2 regions of the Desulfosporosinus burensis genome follow, and region 2 is predicted to be linked to the other one. Evidence: riboswitches for the same ligand, from Rfam matches in the RefSeq annotation. Region 2 holds a riboswitch; the other holds the start of a gene.
The links. Region 2 has a riboswitch for lysine ahead of dapA (4-hydroxy-tetrahydrodipicolinate synthase). Riboswitches for the same ligand answer to the same signal wherever they lie in the genome.

Region 1: linked by a shared signal. The riboswitch ahead of lysA (diaminopimelate decarboxylase) and the one ahead of dapA (4-hydroxy-tetrahydrodipicolinate synthase) in region 2 are both predicted to bind lysine.

Annotation. Positions count from the first base shown of each region.
Region 1 covers NZ_BAAHYN010000018.1:60,414-76,618, forward strand. The annotation lists gene sigF (RNA polymerase sporulation sigma factor SigF) at 1-90, opposite strand, end outside; gene spoIIAB (anti-sigma F factor) at 105-542, opposite strand; gene spoIIAA (anti-sigma F factor antagonist) at 544-888, opposite strand; gene spoVAC (stage V sporulation protein AC) at 1,071-1,538, shown strand; gene spoVAD (stage V sporulation protein AD) at 1,606-2,613, shown strand; gene spoVAE (stage V sporulation protein AE) at 2,628-2,990, shown strand; gene ACYQ3Q_RS24740 (spore germination protein) at 3,191-4,669, shown strand; gene ACYQ3Q_RS24745 (acyl-CoA dehydratase activase-related protein) at 4,856-5,998, shown strand; gene ACYQ3Q_RS24750 (acyl-CoA dehydratase activase-related protein) at 5,940-7,091, shown strand; gene ACYQ3Q_RS24755 (acyl-CoA dehydratase activase) at 7,078-8,103, shown strand; lysine riboswitch at 8,239-8,428, shown strand; gene lysA (diaminopimelate decarboxylase) at 8,539-9,873, shown strand; gene ACYQ3Q_RS24765 (hypothetical protein) at 10,054-10,239, shown strand; gene ACYQ3Q_RS24770 (glycyl-radical enzyme activating protein) at 10,956-11,873, shown strand; gene ACYQ3Q_RS24775 (DUF3870 domain-containing protein) at 12,010-12,324, shown strand; gene ACYQ3Q_RS24780 (amidohydrolase family protein) at 12,526-13,389, shown strand; gene ACYQ3Q_RS24785 (glycyl radical protein) at 13,822-16,205, shown strand, end outside.
Region 2 covers NZ_BAAHYN010000001.1:319,129-335,333, reverse strand. The annotation lists gene ACYQ3Q_RS01920 (D-alanine--D-alanine ligase family protein) at 1-36, shown strand, start outside; gene lexA (transcriptional repressor LexA) at 249-863, opposite strand; gene ACYQ3Q_RS01910 (M23 family metallopeptidase) at 1,006-1,794, shown strand; gene ACYQ3Q_RS01905 (D-alanyl-D-alanine carboxypeptidase family protein) at 2,109-3,176, shown strand; gene ACYQ3Q_RS01900 (hypothetical protein) at 3,217-3,399, shown strand; gene ACYQ3Q_RS01895 (aminopeptidase P family N-terminal domain-containing protein) at 3,949-4,056, shown strand; gene ACYQ3Q_RS01890 (M24 family metallopeptidase) at 4,053-4,310, shown strand; gene ACYQ3Q_RS01885 (RidA family protein) at 4,459-4,713, shown strand; gene ACYQ3Q_RS01880 (two-component system sensor histidine kinase NtrB) at 4,865-5,977, shown strand; gene ACYQ3Q_RS01875 (permease) at 6,256-6,735, shown strand; gene ACYQ3Q_RS01870 (permease) at 6,732-7,265, shown strand; gene ACYQ3Q_RS01865 (permease) at 7,343-8,347, opposite strand; gene ACYQ3Q_RS01860 (ArsR/SmtB family transcription factor) at 8,374-8,724, opposite strand; gene ACYQ3Q_RS01855 (DUF2703 domain-containing protein) at 8,769-8,975, opposite strand; partial or broken gene ACYQ3Q_RS01850 (arsenic resistance protein) at 9,173-9,817, shown strand; gene ACYQ3Q_RS01845 ((2Fe-2S)-binding protein) at 9,848-10,321, shown strand; gene ACYQ3Q_RS01840 (iron-containing alcohol dehydrogenase) at 10,807-11,973, shown strand; gene ACYQ3Q_RS01835 (MerR family transcriptional regulator) at 12,297-12,683, shown strand; gene sfsA (DNA/RNA nuclease SfsA) at 13,040-13,726, opposite strand; lysine riboswitch at 14,157-14,331, shown strand; gene dapA (4-hydroxy-tetrahydrodipicolinate synthase) at 14,593-15,468, shown strand.

The DNA.
Region 1 (16,205 bases), on a different contig from region 2:
TTCTTTCGCTGCATGGAGGTATTGCATCATCTCTTTATCTGATAGCAGTGGAAAGTGGGGGAGATTCATTTCGGATAATCGTTGAATCATAATATGCCGCCCCCCTAATGCGAGGAGATGGGCGTTTGTTTAAATTTCTTGATCATGGTCACGGTAGTTCCCTCTTCAAGCACAGATTCTACTTGAAGTTCGTCCATAAACGATTGCATGAAGACAAAGCCTAGACCCATACGCTCTGGATCAGTACTGAAAGCCGGTTGCATAGCCTGCTCGACATCAGAGATGCCACACCCACGGTCTTTAACAACGATTCTGAGGGTAGTGCCGGTGATATCCAGATCCAAGTAAACTAGGTTATTAGGAATGTTATGGTAGCCGTGAATAATTGCGTTAGAGACCGCTTCTGAAACAGCGACTTTAAGTTCTTCAATGTCGTTCAATGGAAGATCCAGTTGTGCTCCTACTGAAGCAATAAGTAAACGAGCAATGCCTACATTCTCGGCGATACTTGAAAATGTAAGGTTTATTTGGTTTGATTTCATCTTAGGCTCCCCTTCCTTCTTCATATGCGTGTGCCTCATCCAAATAGAAGTTGATAATTTTAGGCAGACCAGACAATTCCATGATCTTATAAATGTGAGGGGGTACGTTTGTGATTTTGAGTTTACCTCCTAAGGCAATTAGTTTCTTGTACCTACCTAATATAACGCCCAGACCTGAACTGTCAACAAACTGGACATTTTGAAGGTTTAGAATGACTGTGCGAATTCCTCTCTTATCTATTTCACTGTCAATGGTTTGTCGTAGCATAGTCGCTGTGTGCATATCCAGTTCGCCATCTAAGCGCAAGAATAGAGTTAGGCGCTCTATTTTTTTTTCAACATTCAAGACCATTCCCCCTAACGATTAGCAATACTAATCAATTCGCTGTAATCCATAATTTTCCTGCTTAATTAAATAGTATTCTATGAAAAGCTCTGTCGAATATGTGGTTTTCATCGCCTCGTATAATTTTGGTCATTCAGATAATAATAGAGATTATCTGTCACTTGTAGAAAGGAGGAAAAACATTGGCTAATCAATCTTTTCGTGAGCCCACCCTCGCGGTAACCCCTGAAAAATATAAAATATTAGCGCAGCAATACACGCCCAAGCCCACGACAGTTAAAAATGTTAGCAGGGCCTTTGTGATTGGCGGAATTATTTGTGCAATTGGCCAAGTCGTCATTAATTTTTTTGTGAGTGTAGGGTTGTCCCGTATGGAAGCATCAACTGCGGCAACTGCAACGATGATCTTCTTAGGAGCGCTGTTAACCGGCTTGGGGATTTATGACGAGATTGGTAAGTTTGGAGGTGCTGGTTCGATCGTTCCAGTTACTGGGTTTGCTAATTCCATGGTTGCACCTGCTATGGAATTTAAACGTGAAGGCTATGTGTTAGGGGTTGGAGCAAAGCTATTTACGGTTGCCGGACCTGTACTTGTTTATGGAATTGCCACATCGATTGTAGTAGGTCTAGTGTACTTTATGATTGATTAGCACTGAGCTGACAAATTAGCATGATTGCCAAACTAAGCACTTTAGGTAGGAATGGGGATGGTCAGGTATGGATTTGAAGCGAGCAGGAAATCAAACCGTGGTGTTTGCCAATCCACCGGTAATTTTATCATCATATTCCGTAGTGGGACCTAAAGAGGGACAAGGCCCATTAGGTAAAACGTTTAGTAAGGTATGGAAAGACCAGCTCAATGGTGCAAAATCTTGGGAGGTTGCGGAGAGTCTCATGCTTCAGGAGGCTATGCAAGGGGCTATAGATCAAGCGGGCATTCCTAAAGACCATATTGACTACATGTTAGCCGGAGACTTACTTAATCAAATCATTTCCTCGAATTTTGCTGCGCGCCAGATGGCGCTTCCCTTTATCGGACTATACGGAGCTTGCTCGACCATGGCCTTGGGCCTGGCCGTGGGGAGTATGTTGATTGATGGAGGATTTGCCAAGCATGTTTTAGTGGGAGTATCAAGTCATCATGATACAGCTGAGCGACAATTTCGTGCCCCAACTGAGCAGGGCACCCAAAGGGCAATGAGCGCTCAGTGGACGGTTACTGGCGCAGGGAGTGTGCTTCTTGGGAAGAGTGGAGAGGGACCTCGGATCACATCTGCCACGATTGGAAGGGTAGTTGACTACGCTGAAACGGATGTCAATAATATGGGTTCAGCCATGGCCCCAGCGGTCGCGGATACGGTTCTAAATCATTTCCATGACTTACAGCGGCAAGCAGCGGACTACGATTTAATTGCTTCCGGGGATCTCGGAGCGATTGGCTTAGCTCTAGCTACAGAAGTGCTAAGGCAAAGTGGTATCGATATGGATACGACATTCACAGACTGTGGGATTATGGTTTTTGATGCTAGTCAAGATGTACATTCGGGGGCTAGTGGATGTGGCTGTTCGTCTGTGGTTTTCGCTGGGAATATTATGAGTCGCCTGAAACTTGGAGAACTAAAGCGAGTTATGCTTGTGGGGAGCGGCGCTTTGCATAGTCCCACCTCTGCGCTACAGGGAGAATCCATTCCTGGAATTGGGCATGCTGTGGTCATTGAGGCTTGAAAGGAGTAGAAACTATGTTTGAGATGATTATTCCAGCCTTCATTGTTGGTGGGATAATTTGTGTAATTGGACAACTCCTCATGGACTATACAAAGCCTGCCTTTACTCCAGCCCATGTCCTTGTTACCTTTGTTACGGGTGGAGCAACTTTAGGGGCTTTAGGTCTGTACGAACCTCTTATAAGGCTAGGTGGGGCTGGAGCTTCGATCCCCTTATCTGGTTTCGGGTATAGTCTTGCCAAAGGGGCTATGGAGGCGGTTGAAAAACGTGGAGTCATGGGGGCTTTTTCAGGTGGTGTCGAAGCAACCGCGGTAGGGATTGCAACGGCGGTGTTTTTCGGGTACTTGATGTCGGTAGCGTTTAAACCTAAGGGTTGAATCGAGGGTCGAAGTTCGAAGTTCGAACTACGAATAGAAACTAAAGGTAATTTTCGATTCGCGGACTACGAACCATACGAACTACACGAACAATACGAAACTACAAACGCAAACTTCGACAAGGGTGCTGTCGGAATTAATTACTACGTAATACGAACCACGAACTACGAACATCGAACCACGAAAAGGGTGTGAGCCTAATGGATAATAATTCAAGCGAGAAGAATATTTCAGTAAGCAAGAATTATCAAGAAAATGTGGATTATCTTAATAAGGAATTAGGGGTTCCTGATTGTTTTGATATAGTTCTTCGAGAGATGTCTATTGGTGGAAAACGAATCGCCATTTATTCTGTCAACGGGATGGTTGACTCGCAAGTGGTCAGTTATATTCTGGACGCTCTTATAGAACTAGAACGTTCGGATTTAATTGTTAACGCCCTAGATAAATTGGTTAAAGGACGAATTATTAATTTACAAGTTTCTGAAGTTCAAACCATGGATAAAGTGTTCTACTTTGTTTTATCAGGTCCGATGGCGATTTTTGTCGAGGGTCAAGATAAAGCTATTATTGTGGATGTCCGTTCCTATCCTGGTCGTCAGCCTCAGGAACCAGATATTGAGCGTGTGACCCGTGGATCTCGTGATGGTTTTACTGAGGGCCTCGTTATCAATACCGCTTTAATTCGCAGGCGTTTGCGTGATCCAAAACTACGTATGAAGTTGGTTCAAGTAGGCGGTCGATCTAAGACTGATGTCTGTATTGCCTATATTGAAGATATCACTAATCTTGATATGGTCGATAAGATTCATAAAGATATTCAAGCGATCAAAATCGACGGGATTCCGATGGCGGAGAAAAGTGTTGAAGAATTTATTCTCGGTAGTAAGTTTTGGAATCCTTATCCTCGGGTACGCTATACTGAACGACCCGATGTGGCGGCGATTCATTTACTGGAAGGATATGTAGTGATCCTAGTCGACACTTCTCCGTCAGTCATGATTGCACCATCGACCTTCTGGAGTCATGTCCAGCATGCGGAAGAATATCGTCAGGAACCGATTGTGGGGGCATATCTGCGGTGGATCCGCTTTGGCGGGATTTTTGCCGCCCTCTTTCTTCTTCCTCTTTGGTTGGGCGCAGCCCTTAACCCCCAATTACTACCGGAATGGCTTGAGTTTATCGGCGTAACGAAACCTGCCAAAGTTTCCTTACTGGTACAAGTCTTAATAGCTGAGTTTGGGGTAGATCTCTTGAGGCTGGGCACAATCCATACCCCAGGTCCTTTAGGCACGGCTTTAGGTTTGATTGCCGCATTTATGTTAGGTGACATTGCGGTTAAGGTGGGATTGTTTACTCCGGAAGTGGTTATGTATATTGCCATTGTTTCCGTAGGGACATTTGCTACGCCCAGCTATGAGCTAGGATTAGCTAACCGATTAGCGCGCTTGTTCATGATCGTAATGACCGGCCTCTTCAATTTTTGGGGGTTTTGGATTGGTGCGGCCTCTGTATTCTTTCTCCTTTGGCGGACAAAGTCGTTTGGCGTGCCCTACCTCTGGCCGCTCTTGCCTTTCGATTATAAGGCTATGAAAGGTATTCTAGTACGCTCTCCAGTACCGATCAGAAACCAGCGTCCAAGTATCTTAAAAACACAAGACCAAGATCGTCAACCTTAATCGATGTACGAAGTTCGAGGCACGTGGTTCGAGTGCATGTGCGCTTCTGGAGCCTTGACGGGCTTCGTAAGGGGCGATCTATTCTCTGTGATGTTCGTTAACGGTAAAGGAGGAATCTACCCCGCTTGAAGAATACGAAAATGGTTTAGAAATTGGATGAAACATGAATGAAAGGATGCTAGATAAGTGAAGATAGGGTTTCCTCGGGCTCTTTATTACTTTGATTATTTCCCATTTTGGGCTGGTTTCTTCCATCAATTAGGTATAGAGGTGGTGACTTCACCACCGACACATCGAAGAATCATGGAACTTGGTTTAAAAAATGCTAGTGATGAAACGTGTTTACCTTTAAAGCTTCTTGCTGGGCATATCCAAGCACTTCGGGAGGTCGATTGGATTTTCCTGCCCCGAATGGTCAGTGTTGAAGAAAACACCTACACTTGCCCTAAATTTTTAGGAATTCCAGAAAGTCTTCTCTCCGCTGTTCCCTCTGGAATTCCAGTTCTAACAGTCACTATGAATTGGCGAAAGGGTCAACATCATGTTTTAAAAGACCTTCAAGCAATGGCGGGACAACTGGGTAAAAGTAGGACGGATATTCAGAAGGCCTTTTGTGAAGGCCAAAAGTGGCAAAAAAGGTTTCAAGATACAAGGGGGGTAGAGTGGAATTTTGAGGAAAGCATTCGTGAGATAGCGAACGCATCAAATTGTTCAGTTAAACCTCAAAATGCTAATGTGTCTAGGCAAAGTACTTGGAAAGAGCGAGTGTTTGGAAAGATGACTTTGATACCCTATAAACCTCCAACGGAAGTACCGCTTGCCAAGGCAACAACCCCCAAAGTGGTTCTCGACTCCGATCGTTTAAGAATTGCCTTAGTTGGGCATTCTTACTTAACTCAAGAATCTTACGCTAACTTGAACCTTCTTAGAAAGCTTCGTGAAAAAGCATGGGTGGAGTTAGTTCAACACGTTAAGCAAGATGAAATTGAGACTAATTTATTAGGGTTGCGCAAAAAGTTGTTTTGGAGTCACTCCAAGCAAATCTATGGTGCAGGTAACAAGTTTGTGGAGGATCCAAAGATTCACGGGATTATTTATTTGACCTGTTTTGGTTGTGGCACAGATTCAATGGTTCAAGAACTATTATCTCGAAAGGCCCGGCAACAACATAAACCCTATATGGTGATAACCCTTGATGAACACAGCGGTGAGGCGGGTCTTATCACTCGGCTGGAAGCCTTTTTGGATATGGTCGAAAGGAGGAGGGTCCATGAAGGTTACGTTTCCACATATGGGGAATGCTTGGATTGTAATTCAAACACTCTTTGAGTCCCTGAATGTTGAGGTGGTGGTCCCGCCAGTCAACAGCAAACGAACGGTAAATTTGGGAACAAGGTTATCACCAGAGTCAGCCTGCCTGCCCTTAAAACTCAATCTTGGCAATTATATTGAAGCTGCAGAAGAAGGGGCTGATACGATTGTAATCACTGGGGGAATTGGTCCCTGTCGTTTTGGATACTATGGTGAAGTGGAACGTCAGATTCTGCGGGATGCTGGATACGATTATGAAGTAGTCACTCTTGAGCCCCCTAATGGAAGCTTACTTGGGCTAGCGAAACGCATCCGTTTCTTAGCAGGAACGAAGAATTCGTGGACAAAAATTCTGAAGACTTTGAGATTTACCTATCTGAAAAGTGTCGCGCTAGATCGAGTTGAAGATTTGATCCATGCAGCACGACCTAGGCTCCCCTCTCCCTTGAACACAGAAAGGCTTTACGAAGAAGCCAAGGGTAGATTAGCGCAAACAATGTCGGAAAAAGGGATTTATGATACCGTTCATTGGGTACAAGAGAGCATTCGTGAACGTCAAGGGGAGAGAGCTACCTCTAATGGTGGATTTTATAAACCACTGCGAATAGGAATTGTTGGAGAGATCTATACCATTCTTGATCCATATTCTTCAATGGGTATCGAGGAAGAGCTTGGGCGATTAGGCGTGGAAGTAGATCGTTCAATCTATCTTTCAGGGTGGGTTGGGAACCATGTCTTTCAAGGTCTAGCTCAGGGATACCGGTCTATAAAATATTATTCGGGTCATGCCAAACCATATTTACCGCATTTTGTAGGAGGACATGGTCAAGAAACAGTTGGAGCTACCGTGAAATTTGCACGGGAAGGCTTTGATGGAATCATTCAAGTTTTTCCGTTATCTTGCATGCCAGAAATAGTGGCTGCAAGTGTTTTACCTAAAGTTCAAGAAGCTTATAAGATACCTATTATGACGCTAATTGTTGATGAGCATACGGGTCAGGCAGGAATACAAACCCGTTTGGAGGCGTTTGTTGACCTTCTGGAAAGACCGCTCCTGCTGCAAGGAACTCAACAAACAAGAGAGGAAGTGTTAGGCGTTGGGGGAAGATAAATTCTTTCTAGGTGTTGACGTTGGGTCAGTAAGTACTAACATGGTCTTGCTGCGACCAGACAATACTTTGCAAGAGGCACTTTATCTAAGAACACAAGGACGTCCTATGCAAACGATCCAAGAGGGAATCAAACTCTTGAGATCTCGAATACTGAATTCTACAGAAATCATTGGAGTGGGGGCTACAGGAAGTGCGCGTCAGCTAGCGGCAACGTTACTAGGTGCTGACGTCGTAAAAAATGAAATTACTGCTCATGCTGTAGCAGCTTCAAGGGTTAATCCTGAAGTGCAAACCATCCTTGAAATCGGCGGTCAGGACTCAAAAATCATTATCCTGCGAGATGGAGTGGTTTCTGATTTTGCCATGAATACCGTGTGTGCAGCAGGAACAGGGTCGTTTCTCGACCAGCAAGCGGCCAGGCTGGGTATTCCCATTGAAGAGTTTGGACCTCTAGCCCTCCAATCAAAAAACCCAGTTCAGATTGCTGGGCGCTGCTCTGTCTTTGCGGAATCTGATATGATTCATAAACAACAGTTAGGGCACTCGCTGCCAGATATTTTAGCGGGACTCTGTATGGCGATGGTTAGGAACTATCTGAATAACGTAGGTAAAAATAAAGACATCAAGGGACCGATCTTCTTTCAAGGGGGTGTGGCCGCAAACCCCGGAATACGTAAAGCCTTTGAAGAAGAATTAGGGCAATCAATTATTGTACCAGAACATTATGGGGTCATGGGCGCCTTAGGTGCTGCCTTCCTAGCACAAGAAAAAGCGCTAAGTCGACCAGAAAGTCAGACTGGCTTTCGCGGGTTACAGCTTGCTGATACCCAATTTCAAGCCAAGAGTTTTGAGTGTTCTGGATGTGCAAACCGTTGTGAGGTTGTTGAGATTATGCAAGAGGGAGTGAGCTTAGCAAGGTGGGGAGATCGATGCGGTAAATGGTCTCTTACTCTCGAAGCTAGCAATGACGTTGGTTTAATGGATCAGCAAAGGGAACAACGAGGAGCATGAAAAATTGCTTAGAGATAATTTGCAGTGCCTTACCCAAGATCTTTAAGTTTATAAATAGTTGAAGAAGATATTGATGTTTGTCGGAATTTCTGTTAAAATTAATGGATAGAAATTCATAATACCTCATCTCTTTGGGGGTGTGGTAGAGGCGCGGATGACAAGAGTACCATGAAGAAGGTTGCGAACACTGATGAATTCATGGGAAAGGGAAATTCGCCGAAGCCCAAAAAGGCGTGCTTTTTGGTGCTGGGTCTGTAGTGAAGAACTGCAGGACTGTCACACGATGCTTTTGATCTAAGCCATCGTGTGGAGAACTACTCACAACAGGAGAAGAGGGTCATTGTTCCGTGCATCTTGTATGGCAACAGAGGACCTCCTTCTGTTGCCATTTTTAATTGATGTAAGAATTTATTTGAGAAACGGGAGGAAAAGAAGATGAGGCTGCACGGCACACAATTAATTAATGAACAGGGGCATCTTGAAATTGGCGGTTGTGATACAGTAGAATTAGCCAAACAATTTGGGACGCCTTTATATGTCATGGATGAAGCCCATATCCGGGATATTTGTCGCCAGTATTATAGTTCGTTTGTTGAAGGTTTAGATCATACAGAGGTCATTTATGCGTCTAAAGCATTTTCCACCTTAGCTATGTGTCGAATAATTGAGGAAGAAGGATTGGGGTTGGATGTTGTCTCAGGAGGAGAACTCTATACAGCCCTGCAAGCCAACTTCACAGCTGGACGCATTTATTTTCACGGAAATAATAAATCTCGAGAAGAATTGACAATGGCCATTAAAGCTGGTGTGGGACGAATTGTTGTGGATAACTTCTATGAGATGAGCGTGCTCAATGATTTAGCTGGAGAACTAAACCAGCAAGTCAACATCCTTCTTCGTGTGACACCGGGGATCGAAGCTCATACCCATGAATATATTCAGACGGGTCAGATCGATTCAAAATTTGGTTTCACCTTATCCGACGGCACAGCTAATCGAGCCTTAGATTTAGCTTTATCCTCTTCTAACTTGGTGCTTAAAGGGCTTCATGCCCATATCGGATCGCAGATTTTCGAATTAGAATCTTTTCGGCATGAAGTTCAGGTCATGATCGAGTATATGGCAGCTATGCACATGCGTACTGGTTGTCTTCTCCAAGAGTTAAATCTTGGCGGAGGCTTTGGAATTTATTATGCCTCAGGGGATGATCCTGCTCAAATTGCAGATTATGCAAAAACAGTTCAGGATGCGCTAGAGGAAGCTTGTTTAAAACAGAGTTTTCCTCGTCCGAAAATTATTGTTGAACCAGGTCGTTCAATTGTGGGAACGGCTGGAACAACCATTTACACCATCGGATCCAGCAAAGAGATTCCTGGAATTCGGAAATATGTTGCCGTCGATGGAGGTATGGCCGATAACCCCAGACCTTCTCTTTATCAAGCTCGATACGAAGCGGTTCTGGCCAATCGCGCGAATGAAGAGGCGGCTGAACTTGTTTCTATTACTGGAAAATGTTGCGAGTCCGGGGACATGCTGATTTGGGATCTTGATTTGCCAAAAGTCCAGCCTAGTGATCTACTGGCGGTTTCGTCGACGGGTGCCTATAACTATTCCATGTCCTCGAATTACAATCGCCTTCCAAGGCCTGAGGTAGTTCTGGTAAACAACGGTCAAGCAGATGTGATTGTCAAACGTGAAACCTATTCAGACTTACTTCGAAATGATCGTTTGCCAGAGAGTTTGAAGTATCTGCAGATGGCAAGTCGGTAATATGCCCAGAAAAAAGGCCCGTGTGCGTTGTTTGACGCTTGCGGGTCTTTTTTTTGTAATTTAGAAGCACGGTATCGCTGGAGTCTAGAAAACAACTTTCTCGTCGAAAAGCATCAGGGCTACGGCTATGAACATACCTATTCCTATGATTGACAAGCGATGAAGGGGCATCACCATCTCATGCGGTTGGCCCATCTACTCAACAATGTCGTGATGCGTGGTGTCGAGATCGTGGTCTGGGTAAAGGAAAAAGGAATCCGGGGCTTGATTCATTTTCTGCGCCAGGCTTTGAGCGGGGCTCTGCTAAACCATGTAGCCATCAATGGTTTGCTTGGCAAAAAGTTTCAGCTGCGTCTGGATACTTAAGCTGGATAGATTTAAGTTAAATAAATTAGTCGGTGAAGTCAAGACTCTACGCTACCCGTCTGTCTAATTTTTGTGATAACACTTGGATGAATTCACGTAATAACCGCAAATAATTACATAATCCGTTGAAAGAGTGTGCTTTTTACCCAAAGAGAGGAATTTCCATATGTTATACCATTCCAGAGGACCTTTAAACTTCTTCATGCTTCAGCTCTGCTCCTTAAAATATTATATTGACAATGAAAATAAATAATAATATTATATGATTATCCAATTAGCTCAGAATGTTCGAATTGAAAGGGCTTCCTGAGCTAGTACGATAATCATATAATATTATTATAGAAAAAGTAGAATAATTTTATAATTGATTTGGGGGACTTACTGGTAATGGTGTACTGACACCAATACTATAAAATAAGTTAAAGCTCAAATATGCGTATGGTGCGCATATTTGAGCTATTTTGTTGTTATAGCTAAATCAACAATATTAAGAAAGATAATAGCTGCTAAAGCCATTTTGAACCTGGCGTATTCGGGAAGTACTTCATCAATTTTACTCCCGCAGTTAGCAACAAGGCGAAAACGGCCATGTAACATAATATACATGCGTAAATACAAGAAACTTGCCCGGCACCAGCGACGAGCAAACTATTAGGAAAGATTAGCTTTTTGTTACTGCCAAAGTTAAGGGATTTACAAAAGGGAAGGTGATGATTATGAAGGAAATAACCGGGCGTATTATTAATATTCAAAAATATTGTGTTCACGATGGACCCGGAATTCGAGATTTGGTTTTTATGAAAGGGTGTCCATTGAAATGTACCTGGTGCTCTAACCCGGAATCACAGTCACCAGATTTTCAAATAGCGTATAATATCAAAAAATGTATAGGTGCAAATTTGTGTGGTTATTGTATTAAGGCATGTACTTTTGGTGCGTTGTCTTTCCATGAAGATAAAATTGTAGTGGATAGATACAAGTGTTTTAATTGTCATAAGTGTGTTGAAGTATGTTGCTCAAACGCGCTGCATATTTTTGGAAAAGACATGACAATAGATGAGGTTTTTCGGAAAACTCAGAATCAAGCAGGTGCTTGGAGATCCAATGGTGGTATTACAGTCAGTGGTGGTGAACCGCTTTTGCAGGCAGATTTTGTAGCAGCTTTATTAAAAAAATATAGAGGTGTGGGGGTTCACACAGCTATCGAAACTACTGGATTTGCACCGTGGGAAAAGCTAGAGCAGGCGGCTCAATGGTGTTGCTTGATTCATTATGATGTAAAAATAATGGATACCCAAAAGCATAAGAAATATATTGGAGTGGATAATGCCATAATTTTGGAAAATCTTAAAAAATTGAGTGAAAGCTTCCCTGAGGTTGACATCATCGTTCGTACCCCTGTTATTCCTGATATTAATGATCAAGAACAGGACATTATGGATATTGCAGAATTTTTGCAGCCTATACCAAATCTCATGGATTACGAATTGTTGCCTTACCATGGCTATGGAAGCTCAAAATATGAACAGCTTGGAATGGCCTATGGGCTAGAGGGTGTTGGCTCGCTAGAAAAAGAACCAATTCATGAATTGAATCAACGTGTTCGAAAAATGCTAAATTTTCAAAAAGAATAATTGCCTTGTATAGTGCAACAAATTTGAACTTACCAAGAAATATAATAAACAATATTAAAATAGTATATAGTGGGCATCATTTTGTAGTACATGCTATAATGACTTGTAAGTTCAAATTATACGAGGAGGCAGTTTAATGAAAAGAATGGAAGGACGAATTTTGGTCGGTGGTACTGCCCAGCCACCAAAGGAGATAACTGTATATAATATTATGACCGTTCAACTTCTTATTGATGTAGAAACAAGTTGTATAGTTGAATCTCATTTTAATCTTATATCTCCCCTAACTCAATCTTGTATGGAGGAATTGGTAAATGGATATTGTTTAGATGATTCGCTAGAACCGCTATTTAAACAGATTAAGGCAAAAATTTGGCTTTCTACAACAGGTTCGTTGATACAGGCACTTAAAAATGCTGTAGAGAGATATAAGGAAAAAGCACACAAATAAAGGGGACTATCTACTGGGTTGAACAGTCGCAATGCTCAGTTCTTATAAAATGGATGGAAGCCCAATGTAACCTTAGAAAATATTTTTAGGGTTATATTGGTTTTTTTTATAAGTAAATAACGATGGTTCAAGAAAAGTTTTGTGCCATCAACCTCGGCGAATGCCGAGAGGCTATTCTATATTTTAGGAGGTTTTTTTATTATGATTATTGATTTTCGTCTTAGACCACCCTATGGAAGCTATTTGCAAGCAATAATGTACAGAGATCTAGAATTTTGTGAGACCAATTTTTCTAACAAAATGGGTATGTATCAAGCACAATCAGTTAAGCAACACTCTATGGAATTAATGCTCAAAGAGATGGATGAGGCCGGAATTACCAAGGCTGTTATCCCAGGACGTAAAGCTAATCCCAGAATGGGAATAGTAGACAACAAGGATATTGTGGAATTGGTAGAAGTGTACCCGGACCGTTTCATTGGATTTCCAGGTATTGATCCTACTGATATTAAGCAGGCAATAAATGAAATAGAGGAGTTGGTAATAAAAGGTGTGTGTACAGGTATAGTTATGGAACCTGGGGTGCTTGTAGAACCAATGTATACAGATGATGAAAGAATTTACCCGATTTATGAAAGGTGTCAAGAGGAAAATATACCTGTAATTTTAATGAATGGTGGTAATGCAGGCCCGGATGTAAGTTATTCTATGCCTATTGCTGTTGACCATATCGCAGTGGCTTTTCCTAAGTTAAAACTTATAATTTCTCATGGTGGATGGCCATGGGTAACAGAGATGCTTCATGTGGCTTGGAGACGACCAAATGTATATGTATCTCCTGATATGTATATGGTCAATCTGCCAGGATGGCAGGATTATGTAACCGCAGCTAACTATATGCTCAAGGATCGTTTTTTATTTGGAACATCCTATCCTTTTATTCCTCTCAAGGATGGTGTAGAGTATTTTAAAAATTGTGGCATTAAAGAGGAATTATTGCCTGATTTAATGTATAATAATGCAGCTAAGCTATTGGGTTTGGCTTCCTTTCGATTGGTGTGTTAGTCACTTACCAATTCTGATCCGGAAGGGCGTTCCTCTTTTTTTGCTAAAAAATTTACATTAAATTAAAGTCTTAAACCCTTGATATTCCTATGTTTTCGCAATCTACTTATCGGAAGTAAGATTATTGGCGCAATTTAGTAAAAACAGTATTTACAATGTAGAAAAAATAATATAATATGTTATATAGGAAATGAATTATATGAGTTATTCTATAAGAGATATTTAAAATGAACAAGTATTAAGGGATGTCTTGCTGGAGTCGATCTAAAAATCGATGCCACTAAACAAGTCAAAGCCTAAGCAGGTGTATGGTAGCTTAAATGCTCTATACATATGATTAAGCCTTGACTTGTTTTTCTTATTTTAAATTTTTGAGCTAAGGTGTTTAGTGACTAAGCTTAACTTAATCATACAAGGAGGGAGTAAGAAGTTATGGTAGAAGTATCTCAAATTTTAACTGAGCAAGAAAAAAGAATTGAAAGTGGAGGAGGGCAACTGAGTCCAAGACCAAGAATCAATGGTTTTCTATCTACCTTTAGAGACCAAGTTCCGAGAATTGATATTCAAAGAGCGGTCCTATTTACTGAATCTATGATGCAAACAGAAGCATATCCAATGAACATTAGAAAGGCTAAAGCACTTCATCATATTTTCAATAATATTGATGTGGTTATTCAAGATAATGAATTAATAGTTGGTACATGTGGTGGTGCAGGAAGACATTCTATTCTTTTTCCCGAGCTTCGTGGACCTTGGTTTGAAAAAGCATTACGCGGAACGCAGGAAGGTGCCGGGTATCGCATTAGTGATGAACAGATTCAAACAGTGGTAGAAAAGGTTATGCCTTATTGGAAGGGCAAAAGCGCCCATGAAAGATATCTAGCAATGCTACCAGCAGATACTAAGGAGCTTATCTATGGTAATGATGATTGGGGTTCAGCCGGATTATTACAAGATAACGCCAACATTAACGCCACTTTAAACTGGGCGGGTAATTACAAGAAAGTAATTGACAGAGGACTTTTAGATATCAAGAGGGAAATGGAAGAGCGATTGATTCAAGTACCTAATAATGATTATAGTAAAATGGCGTTTTTACAAGCTGCTATTATTGTTTGCGATGGTCTTATGGATTATGCAAAACGTTATGCAGCCAAAGCTAGAGAAATGGCTTTGGAAGAAACAGATCTTAAGCGCAAAAAAGAGCTGGAAATAATTGCACAAAACTGTGAATGGGTACCTGCACATCCCGCCCGTGATTTCTGGGAAGCATTGCAATGTCAATGGTTTGTACAAACAGCTTATAAACTAGAACAGCCTACTGTAGGCGTTATCTCATTAGGACGCTTTGATCAATACATGTATCCAACTTTTATCAAGGACTTAAACGATGGTATTCTTGATGAAGAGCGAGCTCTGGAATTAATGGAATGTTTATGGCTTAAGATAGCAGACTATGTGCCATTTAACGTAACGGCTACTAAAAATTATTTTGAAGGTTATTGTCATTTTGAACAAACAGTTCTTGGGGGCCAGACGAGAGACGGTAAAGATGCGACAAACGAATTAACTTATTTAGTTCTTAGATCTAAAAAAGAATTTCCTCTTCACTATCCAGATTTGTCTGTTCGGATGCATTCTGGGACGCCGGATGCACTCCTACATGCTGTTGTAGACTTAATCAAAGAAGGCACAGGCTTTCCTAAACTTTTAAATGATGAGGAAATTATTCCCCAATCTATTTATAACGGTGCTACGATTCAAGATGCGAGAGATTATGCGCCGTGTGCTTGTACTGAGATTCGGTTGCTTGATCTTGATACATATATGGCAGTTGGCGGTAATCTCAATATCCCGGCTGCATTAGAAATGGCGATTAATGACGGTGTTGTCGCTATTGATGGTAAAAAGAAAAAGTTAATGACGCCATCAATTAAGGCTGCTGATATTAAGACTTATGATGACTTGTTAAAGAATTTTACAGAGGCATGGGATTTCTTTATCCAACACTACTATAAACGTCAAGCTGCTCTCGAAATTTCAAATGCAGCTTGTTTGGCTGCACCCTTTATGTCGCTTTTAAATGATACGTGTGTAGAAACTTTTACAGATATTCATCAACCTATCCATAACCATGGTATATCTAAAGACTCCGGCAGTCTAAGTGTAATAGGTTTTGGTACGTTTGTCGAATCTTTGGCTGCGATAAAAAAATTAGTGTTTGAAGACAAACGATTTACTTTAGAAGATTTAAAAGAAGCATTGGAAGCAAATTTTGAAGGATATAAACCACTTAGACAAATGCTCTTAAATGCACCTCAATACGGAAATAATGATGATTATGCAGATGAAATTGCACGCCAAGCAGATGAAATCATTTGTGAAGTAATGCAAGGACATAGAACACCAAATGGTCATCAGAATTTGAAGCATGTTCCAGTAACTACTCATGTTGCTATGGGGCGCAGAATGGGTGCCACACCGAATGGACGAGAAGCGGGAGAAGCTTTATCTGAAGGTGTTTCACCAACACAAGGTCGTGACGCTGAAGGACCTTTGGCAACTTTGCTCTCGATTGATAAGGCAAAGAGCCGTGTATTTAATAATAATTTTGCTCGTCTAATAAATATAAAAATTAGCCCTCAGGTTTTAGTGGGAGAAAAAGGCATCCAAGATTTAATGGCGTTTATTAGAACTTTCGTTGACTTAAAATTATGGCATGTGCAATTTTCCATAATTAATAAAGCTACTTTAGAAAAAGCACAAAAAAATCCAGAGAAATATCGTAATTTAATTGTACGTGTTGCTGGTTACAG
Region 2 (16,205 bases):
CAGGATAAACAAAGCTCCAAAATCTCACCTGAATAAGGTATCCGATGGCAACCGATGGCTAACCGCTACTAAAGAGTCCTACTTCTAGGTTTCATGTATTCCCGATCATAAAGGGGAGGAGAGATGGAAATCCATCTCTCCTCCCCTTATTTTATTTACCAAAATTAGTGTTTTTAAAATTACTGATAAAAAATGAAAGAGTAATAGTAAGGGTTCTTTCTAGTGCATATTGTTTAGGGGGCGTCTTATTAGAGGGTACGAAAAACACCGACAACTTTCCCTAAAATCGAGACATCCTGGGAATAGATTGGTTCCATAGCAGAGTTTTCGGGCTGGAGCCGAATGAGCGTTCTTTCTTTATAAAATCGTTTTACTGTTGCTTCATCGCCTATCAATGCCACAACGATTTCACCGTTTCTAGCTACGTTTTGTTGACGAACGATAATGAAGTCTCCATCTAGAATGCCTGCTTCAATCATGCTATCTCCTTGAACCTTAAGCATAAAAACATTATCTTGACGAACCAGATCATCCGGAAGGGGAAAGGTGCCTTCAATGTTTTCAACAGCTAAAATCGGCTGTCCAGCAGTTACACGACCCACAATGGGCACATGTATCGCTTTCTTCTTGTCAACTGGGTCAATAGAACTATCCAAGATCTCGATTGCCCGAGGCTTTGTAGGATCGCGCCGGATATACCCTTTTTCCTCTAACGTCTGAAGATGTCCATGTACTGTAGAGCTAGATAGTAAACCAACAGCTTCGCCTATTTCCCGAACGGCAGGAGGATATCCTTTTTTACGTATTTCTTCTTTAATAAATTCCAAGATCTTCGTTTGGCGCATTGATAAATCCGGGTACATAAGTATCACACCCCCATCTATTCAGGAATATTGTACCATCCATTGTCGTAAAGTGCAAACAAATGTTCGCAATGAATCCTGTATATTCAGTTTAAACGAGAATGTGGATAGAAATGATCATTGAAGAAAGTAGGGGAATAAGATGAAAATTTATACCAGACTCCAACACAGATTAGCTCAACTCATATTTCTTATTTTACTCGGCATGATTGCATGGCATATACTTCATAAGCCACCCAATATATCAGAAGATATCTATCCTTATTTGAGTTCTATAACACCTACCCTTGTGAAACAGTGCCAAGAAGATAGCCTCAAATCCCCTACTGCTACATGGGAGGATTTATTAGCAATACATTCGACTCTACCAGAAAAAGAAGCTCAGGCGCTTGTTGACCAACTTCGCAATCAAGTTCTTTTTAAAGACTTAAACTGGGGCATGCTTCCGTCAGCTTCCCTTAAAAAAGTTCGGAGGCATCGGGATATCCTGAAGCAATATACCTATTATTATCCCGAAAAATATGTCTTTCCTGTGCAGGGTGCGACCTGGTTCGATGATAGCTTTGGTGCAGATCGAGAAGGAGGATTCCGCAGACATGAAGGGACGGATTTATTTGGAAAAGAAGGGACTCCCATTGTTAGTATCTGTGGGGGAAAGATTGAGCAGTTAGGGTGGAACAGGCTGGGTGGGGAACGAGTCGGAGTACGAGGGGATGATGGAAATTATTATTATTATGCCCATCTGCAATATAGTTCTCCGCAACTTAGCAAAGGAAAACGAATCGAAAAAGGGGAGGTATTAGGAGGGATGGGGCATACTGGAGACGCATTGACTACACCCGATCATCTTCATTTTGGAATCGAACTACCCAATGGAGAATGGGTCAATCCTTATCCTTTTTTAGTAGTTTGGCAACTATGGATGAAATAGAAGAACTTGCTCAATATCTCAAAATTAGTTATAATGGCCTTGTTTGTACAATCAGAAAGTATAATTTCGGGTAAGCAAAGTGATAACTAAGGCAACGACACAGGACGTATCTAGTGTCGAATGCGCCATAGATGACTTGGCATTTGATCCGCCGCCTTCGCCAAGGCTGACAGAATGACTAATACGTGCGAAGACAGTGTCTTCGGGCACCAGCCAAGTTTTTTTATGAGTCTAATTATGTACTTATATGTTAAGAATAAGAGGGAGTCTTGAAATAATACTTCGTCTGTGATTCTAAAAAGAGGGGTTAATCATTGAACTATAGAAAGCGAAGACATTTGACATCAAAGGGAATAATACTTGTGATGTTCGTTGGAATATTATTGTTGGTAGGATTTCGCTATTTAGATCTAGGCCCTGTCAAGGTCAAAGACCTTATTACATTAGCAGAAACTAAACTAGAAATATTCAGGTCTAAGACCTCACTTACTCCTATACCACCAGCTACTGCTATGGCATCTGCTACACCAACAACTAAAGATAATCCTACAACTACTAATACTTCATCTTTAGCTTCGGAGCTCATAGCTCCAAAGGTAAGCTACGTACTCCTTGATCCCCAAACTAACCAGATTCTTAAATCACAAAATCCTGACTTACAACGCGCCCCTGCCAGCACCTTGAAACTCCTCACTGGTTTAATCGCTGAAGAGAGCTTGAAAGAGACGGATATCGTAAAGGTTGGCCCAGAAGTAACTATAGAAGGCTCCAGACTTGGACTCAGTCCAGGAGACGAAATATCGGTGGACGACCTGTTGACTGCGCTCTTTGTTAACAGTTCTAATGACGCAGCAGCTGCTCTGGCCGTCAAAATCAGCGGTTCAATCCCTGAATTTGCTCAGAAAATGAATAACTATGCCACTGCTCTAGGGTGTCAACAATCCCACTTTACGAACCCACATGGAATGCCCGACCATGACCAATATACCACTGCGAGCGACTTTGCTGTGATTGCCAATCACTTTATCAAGAATGAAAAACTTATGAAATATGTTCAAAAAAACCAAGCACGTGTCCAGTGGAAAGACGCTCAGGGTAAGATTCGTAACGCAGAGTTACAGAATACGAACCTCCTCCTAGGGGTTTATCCTGGAGACCAAGGTCTAAAAACTGGGACCACGACAGAAGCTGGTCAATGCCTTGTAACCTATGTCACAAGAGCAGACGGAGATTTATTACTAGTCTTATTAGGGAGTGAGCAACGCTACAAAGATACCATCAACTTATTGGATGAAGCTTGGGCGGAGCAACGGTCAAAGGCTGCGCTTCGAGGACTATCTAAAGACCCAAGATCGTTGATTGTGAGTCCGGGAATATTTTAATTTAGTCCATTTAAATTAGTACTTTGGAGGTTTGAGGAATTTGAATAACCTTGGTGAGCCTTGCGTATTAGAAGATCGTGTTTGCACAGAATGTGGAGAATGTGATCTTTGTGATCTAGATCCGACCAAACAATGTGATAATTGTTGTCAGTGTATTAAAACACCAGAGGGTGACTTCGCTGAAATTGAGATCGATGATATATTAGTGAATATTGAAGAGTAACCCGACCAAACGTGGATGATTTATTAAGTCAAATTTGTCCCCCGTTCTGACGCTGAAAAATCAGCGTCTTTCTTTTTATACTTGTAGAAGTATAATTTGACCGCCTTCAGTGAGACTTGGCGCTAGCCAAGTTTTCTTGTTTTCTTAATACATACTTTGTTCTATGGAGGAATTTAGCAACTAATGCAGAATATTTGTAGATGTGGTCAATTATGGTACAAGTATATGCGAACGCTTAGGATCTAAATTCGAAAAGTTATGGATCAGGTTGGCGACCGATTTAGCAGACTTAACAAAGTAATTAGATACATCTGACGCTAGCTATAGCGTCTTTGTTATTTATAAACTTTCCTTTCGTGGTATAGAGGAATATGGAATTATTAACAGAATACTAATGTTAATTATTGTATATTATTGCGACAATTTGCAAAAGTAAAGCGGTTGGAACCCGTTGCAAACTCTAGGTACGTTATGCTTAAAGACTTAACTTAAAGCAAAGAAAGGATGGGATTATAGGTGCAAATCGGCAGGGACGAGTATTTACAAAGAATGAAAAAGGTGCAAAAACTGATGGCTGATAATAGTTTAGATAGTTTTATTGTGTCTTCAGAAGAGAGCATATATTATCTGACAGGTGCAACATTCAAACCATTATGAGTGCTCATGAAGGGCCATGGATAGCCGAGGGTAGTATAAACACACTTGAGAAGAATATGTTCATAAGCATTGAGCCCGGTATATACATTGAAGGAGTAGGAGGTATTCGCCATTCAGATACCGTATTAGTAACAGATAATGGGTATGAGCTACTAACAAAAAATCCAACCGACTTGGAGAGTCTCATAATTAGGTCCCTAAAACCGTTGAAGAGGTTAAAGGGACGTATTATAAGGAAGGTCATGGGCATTTAATGAAATGTCAAGTCTGCTGGCAATGCATGGAATTAATGTTTAATGTAAGACATAATAATTCAAGAAAGGGTGAAATAAATTGACGAATAAACGTTCCATTAATCCCGCAAGTAGTCATGTTACGAGAGGCTATTCTTAAGCTATCCAGGTGGGTAACACGGTCTATATTTCCGGTCAGGTAGGTCTGGATCGTGACGGAAAACTTGTCGGCAAGGATGATCCTATTGCCCAGGCAAGGCAGGCCGTCGAGAACATTAAGGCCATTCTGAATGAAATAGGGGCAGGTGCCCAGAACATTGTGAAAATGAAAACATACTATATTTCACACCGTTCCCATCAACAGCAACACGGAAAGTCCTGCGCAATTATTAATGTCAGAAGCATTCTAAATCTTAATTATTGAGAAGAGATGTATATTTCGGTGTGGTATAGCCACCAATCGTTAAAGGAATGAAAGGCGAAAAATATCGATGCTAAGTAGGCATACTTGAGATCGGTATTGAAAGGTGCATATTCTTTGTCAAGAAGTTTGCAAGTGGAATCGGAGTGGTCGAATGATAAACAATTCAGTTGAAAAAGAAAATGAGCTATTGGATAAAGCATTCCATGCAAGTCCTTGCTTAATGGCTATCAGCACTATTTCAGATGGGTGTTATATAAAAGTAAATAAATGTTTTGAGGAAACAATAGGTATTTCTGCAGTTGAAGCAATCGGTCAGACTTCAGTTAACCTTAACATACTCGATACCGCAACTCGTATTAGATTTACCGAATTACTTAAAGATAAAGGAACTTTAAAAAACGTAGAAGCTAATTTCACAACTAAGAATGGGATTAGCCGTATAGGATTATTTTCAGCTGAAATAATCGATTTCAATGGCCAAAGATGTATTTTAAGTGTAGCCAATGATGTCACTGAACTAAGGAATTTCGAAAAGGAAGTTTCAAAGCTAGAAAGAATGAACTTAATAGGACAAATAGCGGCTAGTATAGGACATGAAATAAGGAATCCTATGACTACGGTGCGTGGTTATCTCCAGTTGTTGGGCGTAAAAGCTGCTTATGTAGCTGAAAAACCAACCTTCGACCTAATGATTTCAGAGCTGGATCGTGCTAATGAGATTATCACAGAATTTCTCTCGCTGGCTCAAATAAAAAAAATAAAGTTAAAATCCCAAAACCTTAACGACATCATTAGTAATTTATATCCACTAATAGAGGCGGATGCCTTTAACCAAAATAAACAAATTTCTTTCATTCCAGGGGTGATTCCCAACCAAGAATTAAATGAAAAAGAAATTTCCCAACTGGTTCTTAATTTAACCCGAAATGGGTTTGAGGCAATGGAAGAAAGAGGATACCTTACTATTAAAACTTGTGTTGAGGGTAAGAGGGTAGTTCTTTCAATTGAAGATGAGGGAAGTGGTATTCCACAAGAAAATCTTAACAAGATAGGAACGCCTTTCTTTACAACCAAAGACTATGGGACTGGGTTGGGTTTGGCAACATGCTACAAAATTGCAGAAACTCATAATGCTAAGATTCTCATCAATTCTAGTAATAGCGGGACTAAGATCTGCATACTTTTCCCTATCCTAGATAGCCTTAAGGAAATTAGCCTTGTTAGTCGGAATGATAATGCTCTAAAGTACGACATTCATATCTAATCGCTGGATCGTTCCAAGATTGGGGAAGGGTGTAAGGGCTTACTTAAAAGGAACTGGCGAAGTTAAGGAATGCTTTGGATGGGTTGAGTATGGTCAACCCTGTACGTTTTGGGTTTCTGGGGTTTTTTGGATTTTCCAAATCAGTAGGAGCATTCTTTTTAAAAGCAGCTGAAAAACCAAGCAATCTTTTCGAGTTGCTGAAAATCAACGAAAATATTATATATATTGCAAGATTATATTTATATTATTATTCAAATTCCAAAAGTGAGGTCTGGAAAATGTTTACTGTTCTAATGTACATTGTGGCTTTCGGCTTTCTTATTCTTTCGTTTATAAAGGATAAGAAAAAGACGTTCATGGCCCTGAAGAAGTCGTGGAAGTCTTTTGAAAATATTCTTCCACAATTCTTGTCGATCTTGGTGATTATAGGTATCATACTCGCAGGTTTGAGCCCTGAAGTGATCTCTGGATTAATTGGGGATAAATCTGGGTGGTGGGGAATGCTTATGGCCTCTATTGTCGGTTCAGTTACCTTAATACCCGGATTTGTGGCCTTTCCTTTAGCTTCGGCCTTGTTGAACAGCGGTGCAGGGTTTATGCAAATCGCCGTATTTATCTCAACGTTAATGATGGTTGGAATCGTGACAATCCCTCTGGAGATAAAGTATTTTGGCAGAAAGGCCACAATACTCAGGAATAGCTTAGCGTTCGTATTTTCGTTTATCGTCGCAATTGCAATCGGGGTGGTGTTGGAATGAAAATGTTACTTAAACGATACAACTATTTCTTGGGGCTGATCATCATTAATATCATCGTCTATGCTTTGTATCCATCAGTGGGTCAAAAGTCAATCGACATCACATGGAGTAATGCTAGAGAGATGATATCGATTCTTCCACCCATATTTATTCTATTGGGGCTGTTGGATGTATGGGTAAAACGAGAAACAATGATCAAATTGATGGGCGAGAAATCGGGAATCCTTGGGGTTCTAATCGGATTTTTCTTAGGTTCGGCAGCTGCTGGGCCGTTATATGCAGCGTTTCCTATAGCGGGTGTTCTCCTTCAGAAGGGGAGCAAGCTTTCTAATGTCTTAATCTTTCTCGGTGCCTGGTCAACGACTAAAATACCGATGCTTTTATTTGAGGCTTCTGCGATGGGGTGGAAGTTCATGATGACTCGGTTTCTGATTAATATTCCTGTGATTATTCTAATTGCGTATATCACTGGAAAGCTATTAAATGAAAGAGAGAAGCAGTATATATATAATAGTGCTGGTAGTATCTAATTACTCTTTGGACATAGTCAATCCCCTCCATTTTTTCATTGTTTTAATGTGTCATTGGTTAAAGCAAATTCAATCGATTATAAGAGTAAATAGCCCAATGCATTAAAGGTATATCCAATAATAAGGATTCCCACGGTTACGATTCCAGCAAATATGACAAGGAGCTTTGTTTTTACAACCTTCTTAAGCATAATCATGGACGGAAGTGACAGTGCAGTTACAGCCATCATCAAGGAAAGAGCGGTTCCTATTCCAACCCCTTTTAAGACTAAGGCTTCAGCAATGGGTAAAGTTCCGAAAATATCAGCATACATGGGTATGCCAACCATCGTTGCTACTAGGACAGAGTACCATTTGTCCTGCCCAAGTACCGTAGAAATTATGGATTCTGGGATCCAGTTATGAATGGCTGCGCCGATACCGACACCGATCAGGATATACAGCCATACTTTTTTGATGATATTAAGAACTTGATCTTTTGAGATTTCAAGTCTGTCCTTGACCGTCAGTTCTTCTTGTTCTAACTCCATCATCTTATTGCTGTAAACAAAAGGCTCCACATAGTTTTCAAGCTTTAATTTACTGATGATTGTTCCACCAATGACAGCGAGAATAAGACCTACCACGACATACGCAATCGCGATTTTCCAATTAAAAATACTGGCAAGCAATATGACGGATGCCAGATCAACCAGAGGGGATGAAATGAGGAACGAAAACGTAACGCCCAGCGGTAGCCCGGCACTTGTAAAGCCTATGAATAAGGGTATTGAAGAGCAGGAACAAAACGGCGTAACTGTCCCAAGTAAGGATCCTAATATATTTGCAGTAATGCCCTTAAAGTTGCCGAGTATTTTGCGGGTTCTTTCCGGTGGGAAAAAGCTTTGGATATATGAGATGATAAAGATCAGGACGGATAACAAGATAAATATCTTAATAACATCGTAGATAAAAAAATGAAGACTTCCACCCAGGCGATCAGATACATTCAGACCGAATATATTTTCAACTAATAGTTTAACTAAGTTGGAAATCCAATCCATTCTTAGAACTTGATTATTCAACCATTCAAAGATAAACATTTAGATCAGCTCCTAAATTTAGGTTATTAATCGCAGTTCACACAACATTGATTCAAATACTTTTCTTTATCAGCAAGTCTGCTCTGATCGATGACAAGCTGAGGGTACGACTCAAGCTCTTCAATAATGTATTTCAATGTATTAAGTAAGACCAGATTTTCAGTTTTTAAAGAATAGAAGACAAATTTTTCTTTCCGTTCATCGAGGACTAAATTCATATCCCTTAATTTAGACAGATTCTTGGATATCTTAGGCTGTGGAACCTCTAAGATACCACCAAGTTCACAAACGCAAAGATCTTGCTGATAGAGAAGTACGATGATCCGTAGTCTGGTTTCATCGGATAAAAGTTTATAGATATTCGTCAATTGATTCATTTTACTGCTCCTTAAAATAAGTATTTGCAACTTGTATTATTGACCTATGCACATATGAGTATATGTATATAATATTCCTTTCTAAGTTTGTTTGTCAAGAAGTTAATGTTTTCAAACGCCATTGACATGGTTGATCCATGAGTAGAAGTTGCTTCAAGAACCTTCGAAACTTCCGATAGAGCTTCGTCAAGACTTGTATCCGCTCCCTGGCAGCGTGTGCAAACGCTAACATCAAGAAACAAAAAATCAATGACTAGTGCTTTTTTAAAAATTTTGATTTCCTTTGAAACATCTCAGCAACCCGGGCCGCAGGAACAGCCAGCAGCAACATTTTAAATTAGCAACCATTTGAAACAACTCCTCAATCGTTATTGTCATTCGACTTTACATAAATAAAGACGCAGCACGCGAAAAAAAGACGCAATATTTTACGTCTTTTTCAACAAAATTCACAATCACTGCATTAACAAAAGGCAATCCATCTTATACCGTCGTACAAGTTGCAACGAATGACCTAATCATCCTTGTTGCGTTCACACCAATCGTGGCCTTTTTATTAGGCATTAGCGGAGTACGCATACCCTGGGAGACTCTTATTTTATCCGTTGTACTCTTTGTCGTGATACCTCTTACGGCAGGAATATTGACTCGTATCTCCGTGATTAAAAATAAAGGAGAAGACTACTTTCTTAACTCGTTTCTCCCGAAATTCAACAACATTACAGTCGCTGGGTTGTTGCTGACGCTGGTCATTATTTTCTCATTCCAAGGCAATGTTATCCTAGAAAATCCCTTACACATCTTTTTGATCGCGATCCCACTTACAATTCAGACGGTCCTGATCTTCTTTATATCTTACTTTACAGCAAGAGGTTTAAAGTTGGCCCATTGCATTGCGGCTCCTGCCGGAATGATTGGAGCCTCAAATTTTTTCGAGTTATCTGTTGCTGTTGCAATAGCTCTCTTCGGAGCGACATCGCCGGTTGCTTTAGCGACTATAGTAGGAGTGCTCGTAGAAGTGCCCGTTATGTTGATGTTGGTTAAATTTGCAAATAATACAACCCACTGGTTTCCCAAGGATAGCCTGAATTAAACGTTAAAGCTTACAGAGGGCGGAGATAAGTTGCTAGAACTTAACGTAAATCCAAAAGTAAATAATTCATGTCCAATATGCGGAAATATAGGTCAAAGGGTCAAAGACATTACTGTGGATTATCAATTAGAAAGTAAAAAAGATATAAGTTTATATGGAGACCAGTTTTTTATATGCCTAACGCCAGAATGTGAGACTGGTTATTATTCAAAAGACGGAAAAGTAATTCGCCAAGGACAATTAAAAAGCAAGATTTGGTTTAAGAAAAATGTTTCTTCCCCCATTCCTGTTTGTTATTGTGCAAACGTTATGGAAGAAGAAATTCTTTACCATGTTGCTGAGGCACAATGTTGTTCCAGTTTAGATGATATAAAAAGACACACAGGTGCAATTACAGGATGTGAATGCATAACAAAGAACCCGGCAGGTGGCTGATGTGCTTCCGTGGTGCGATCGGTGATTGCCAAAGGTTTAAGTATTAGAAATAAAAAAGACTTCTCATAAGGATTTTTTTTATTGGTCAGGCTAGTGTAGTTAATTGATCCATACCTAGAGGTACTACCCGAACAACTGTTTTTACGCCCTGATGTGCGCCAGAGGCGAACAAACTTTAAAACCTTCGATAATAACAGTTCGGACACCCCAGAGAATTTGAGTTATACCGAGCATTCCGATGATTAAAGTTTTTGATGAAAATAACTAAAACAACAACTATAGAAGCACCAAAACCTGTCCTCATGCCTGCAATTATTCCGTTTTGTACTCATGAAGGAAGCGGGTTAGGACGCTATCCATGGCACTCGTGTGAATACAGCTAAAAAAGATGTCACTAATTGGTTGGATAAAATTAACTAAAAAGGACTGATGATTAGTGTTTTGTCATCCAAATAGGAAATTATGATTAAGTCCTCTTTACAATTAAATTTACTTGACTTGGAGTTAACTCCAAGTATTATAATGGCAATGAAATAATTTCAAGGAGGTTCATTATGCTAAACTTTGATTTTTACAATCCAACACATATTGTATTTGGTAAGGACAGACTCGAGAGCATTGATAAGTATGTTCCAGCCGATGCGACTGTCTTAATAACCTATGGAGGTGGAAGTGCTAAAAGAAGTGGCCTTATCGATAAGGTTAAAACCATACTTGGTAACAGGAAAGTTTATGAATTCGGCGGTATAGAACCGAATCCTCGTTACGAAACATTAGTAAAAGCCGTAGAAGTTGTACGGAATGAGAATATTGATTTTTTGCTTGCAGTTGGTGGGGGGTCTGTTATCGACGGAACTAAATTCATAACACTTGCTTCTTATTACGAGGGAGATTCGCATGATTTGTTGAAGTACGGCATGATGTCTATTCCTTTGGATGTAGTAGGAAAAGTGGTTCCATTCGGTACCGTGCTCACTTTACCTGCAACCGGGTCTGAAATGAATAGCGGAGCTGTAATCAGCTATGAGCACGGAAAATATGCCGTTATGAGTGAGTTAGCTTTTCCTAAGTTTTCAATATTAGATCCGACCCTTACTTTTACGCTTCCCAAGACTCAGGTTGCCAATGGAGTAATTGATGCATTTGTGCATACAACTGAGCAATATCTCACATATCCTGTGGATGGTAAGTTGCAGGATCGTATAGCCGAGGGTATTTTACAAACATTGATAGAAATAAGTGAAACTACAGTTGCTGAACCCGGAAATTTTGATGCACGTGCTAATCATGTCTGGTGTGCAACTCTTGCATTGAATGGGGTAGTTGGTGCAGGGGTTCCACAGGATTGGGCGACTCATATGATCGGACATGAACTTACCGCACTATTTGGCATTGATCATGGACAGAGTTTAGCGATTGTATTGCCATCATTACTAGAGGTAAGACGCGAACAAAAACGCGCTAAACTTCTGCAATATGCAGAACGTGTATGGCATATAGAGAGTGGCAGCGAAGATGAGAAAGTAGACTTGGCAATTCTGAAAACTAGAGAATTCTTTGAAAGCCTTGGTGTAAAAACTCATCTGTCCCAATATGGCGTTGGAGCTGATAAAATACCATTTATTGTTGATCAGCTGAAGGCTCATGGGATGACAGCACTCTCGGAAACTCAGGATCTTACATTGGATATAAGCCAAAAGATTCTTGAAGGAGCAGTGTGATCATCTTCCATAACGTATGACCTTGTCTGCCAGTAACGTACGCAAGCTATAAGATAACTTCGCGTACGTTATCGTGCATATTTTCTATATATTGGTGGCTATGAATAGCCTGTACTGCTGTTTTGCCATCTGGAAAGACAGCAGTTTTTTCATGGACGAGAAAAAGATGCTGGACAAACAGCTTGCCTTCGTACTCTTATAAGATGAACGCATATAACACTCTGACTTTTTAAATGGCAGCATGGATTAGTGCTACTATTTAAAACTCTTGACTTAGAGCTGACTCCAAGTGTAATGGTATCAAATATCAGGAGGTAAATCGTATGACAATTGCAGAAGTAAGTAAAGAATTTGATCTTTCACAGGATACACTCCGCTATTATGAACGCATCGGACTGATTCCCCGTGTGAACCGCAATAAAAGCGGAATCAGGGATTATACGGAAGAAGACTGCAGGTGGGTCGAATTTATTAAATGTATGAGAAATGCAGGTCTTCCGATTGAAATGTTGATTGAGTACGTTACGCTGTTCCAACAGGGTGATGCGACCAGTAAGGCCAGAAAAGAACTTTTGGCCGAGCAGCGTAAGCAGTTAATGGCAAAAATGGAAGATATGAAGAAAACGCTAGAACGCCTGAATTATAAAATCGAAAGTTATGAACAGTCGGTGGTTGAAAAAGAAAAAGAGCTAAGAAGGTCGGAGGATTAGTTTTATGGGCAAAAATGTATTGATATTATCTGCAAGTTCAAGGAGAGGCGGAAATTCTGAGTAAAGTGGGTAATGAGCAATCAAGCGATGCAGCTTGCAAAATCAAAGGAGGATTTAGTAAGTACAAAGAAGGCCTTCGAGAACGAATCCATTCTGTCAGCAAATAGAAAGTGCCAAACTTATGAAAGAGAATAATGTTCAAATGGAATCCTGGGCGGGACCCATATTGTAAACTAATAAATCTATAGTAGTGAGCAAAGGCTAACAATCGATTTGAAGGAGTGGAAATATGAGCAGAGACTGTCATTTTATTAATGTTTCACTTCCTTTAACTGATAATGGCAATTTGTTTTTTATTAATAACGAACTTCTACCGGAGTTCCTATGGTTATCGCGTCTTCATAGACTATAGAATCATAGGCCAGGACCGTCACTCCTTTTTCAATTGCAAGCTTCAGCGCCTTTGCAAAGCCCGGATCCCTTAACTCATAGGGTGTAAAATATTTTATGCCCTTCATCTGAATGAGAAAGAAAATGAAACCTGCATACCCTTCTTCAACAGCTTTGATCATTTCATAAATATGCTTGCAGCCCCTCTGAGTAGGAGCATCTGGGAACATGGCAATACCATCGGTTTCAAGAGTTACACCTTTTACTTCTATAAACCCTCTCTGATCTTTAGTTTCAAAGTACAAATCAAATCTTGAATTACCGTAAACAATCTCTTTGGACAGCTTTGTAACATAACGAATTTCCTTGATTTTTCCATCCTTTATACCATGATATACAACCATATTGGGGATTTGTGAATCGATATTGATCAGGACATCTCCTTTATATGCGGCTATAATTGAGTACTTTGTCTTCCGCATCGAGCTTTTTGCTTCTTCCAAAATCACCGTAGTTCCTTCCTGTAGTATCTCTCTGCACCGTCCCGTATTTTTAACATGAACAATTTCTTCCTTATTGTCAACTATCACATGAGCAATAAATCTATTAGGCCGTCTTATAAATTTAGCAACTTTAGCGGATGTATACTTCAATGCTTGCACCCCCTTTATCTATTAAATCATGGCCTTCCCTGATATTCTTGTATTTTTTCTAGAATGAGAATACCGCTATTAACTTCCGTTGTTGATGAAAGATTATGTATCAAAGAAGGGACTTTTGTTGCTACTTCATTCCAACCCATACCTTTGTGATCCAAGCGTTCATAAATGTATTAGTATTCTTCTTGACTTACGACTGATTCATCAGGAGTAATTTGAGTAATATCCCTTTAAGAAAGGGTGGATTACCTTTATAATATTGTATCAGATTCCACAATTACAAGAAGCTGGTCTTTATTTTTGGAGTTAGTGTATCGCTGATCCTACTGAATAGGATAATGATCTATTGGAAATATAATCCAAAGTATTCAAATAAACATTTGCACATCATGCTGATTTTCGCTATAATCAAACTAGTTGAATAACAGAAGATAGAGGTGGGTCAAACAAGAGTAGCTAAGATGAGGTTGGAGAGAAACCTTTGATCCTTAGCGAAAGGGGATGGCTCCGAAGGGTGGATTTCTCTTAAATCCATGCCTGGTTCCCGGATTAAGAGTCCTTGAACTGTCACCGTTTTTCGGTGAAGAGCTATCGTTTTGTGTGCATTATTTAATTATTAATTATTTTAATTATTTAATTTTGTTTAAAACAAGGCGTTAGTTTAATCTACGCCTTGTTTTTTATGTTTTGTAACAAAAATTATAGTATGGAGGTTATCATGGCAAACGTATCGTAGTTGGTGGGGGTTGTCCGTAAATATAACTAATCTGGCTGAATACTGATAAAACCTAAGCTGATAAGTTAGACGCTCGAATAAAGCAAAAACATATTAAGAGTAATAAAAGGTAAGGAGTGGGAATATGTCATTTGGAAGAATTCTAACTGCTATGGTCACACCCATGAATGAGTGTTTAGAAGTTGATTATGAAGAAGCAAAGCATTTAGCTTTACACTTGGTTAAACATGGGAATGATGGTATTGTCGTCGCAGGGACAACTGGGGAGTCTCCGACAATTTCAACTGAAGAAAAAATTGAATTATTCAAGGTGGTTAAAGAGACCGTTGGATCACGGGCTATGGTTATTGCAGGAATAGGCTCAAATACGACTGAGGCAAGTGTAGCGTTAGCCAAAAAAGCTGCAGCAGTCGGAGTAGACGGGCTGATGGCGGTCGTACCCTATTATAACAAACCGTCACAAGAGGGTTTATATCAGCATTTCCGTAAAATAGCCGATGCGACCCCGCTACCCCTAATGCTTTACAATATTCCGAGCAGATCTTCCGTCAATATGCTCCCGGAAACCGTGCTCAGACTCAGCGAAATCCCCAACATAACAGCGCTTAAGGAAGCGTGCGGAATGATGGATCAGGTCAGCGAACTAAAACGCATTCTGCCTGAGAACTTTGCCATCTATAGCGGCGATGACTCTCAAACTTTGCCGATGCTGGCTTTGGGCTGCACTGGTATCATCAGCGTGGCAGGACACGTCATTGGTGACGAAATGAAAAGCATGCTCGACGCGTGGTTTGCGGGGGATACTCAAACGGCTTTAAAATGGCATTTGAAGCTTCTTCCCATGTTCAAGGGAATTTTCGTTACCACAAACCCTGTACCGATCAAATACCTGTTAAAGTATCACGGGATTAAGGCTGGCGGAGTAAGACTCCCTTTGGTCGATGCTATCGAAAAAGAAAAAGCTTTTTTAGATGATTTATACTGCCAAATTAAAGGTTAATACCCTTTATCCATCAACTAATGCCAGTCAATATACTTCCTTGTTAAGTCTATCCCAACCCATAAATAAACACTCACCTTTTTGAGTAAAAGGTGAGTGTTTATCTGTAATGCGAAGTTGGTAAATAGGGGTTTTAGCTGCAACTGAAAACCTTTTACGTAGAGATTGTAGATACTTATTTGCAAATGGGGTGGCAGGGGAAGATTTTACTGAAGTAGAGGGACGTTATGGCACGTTTAGCAGCCTTAGGGCCGAATATCGTGTACAGACGTATGCTTGGCGTGGGGTGTTTCTCGCGACAAGGTGGCCTATAAGCCGGTCTTTATTATTCTATCAATTCACCCTACATAGTAATTTATAGCTCTTTCAACGTGACAGGGCACGATGGTGTTACTTCAATGTGAGTTTTTGGAGTTATAAGTTTCCTCGAACGCAGCACGTGGAGACCTGTGTACTGCTATATCACAAGGATTATTCGGTAGGGGAAAAGGGCAAGAAGGTTTCGGTTGAGGTTGGAATGAATAAGTAAAGTTGAATAATCCATTTATATTAAAGGGCATCTGCTGGATTATTAAGGCAGGTGCTTTTTAATATGGGTGATATTAAAAGGATTTGTCAAAAGAGTATTGAATTATCTATACTAATAGGTCTTATGGGGTTATGCTATAAAGGAAGTATATGGGGCAAAGCTTATTCCATAAAAATGTCAATTAGTTGTGGTAGAATGATAAGAGTCT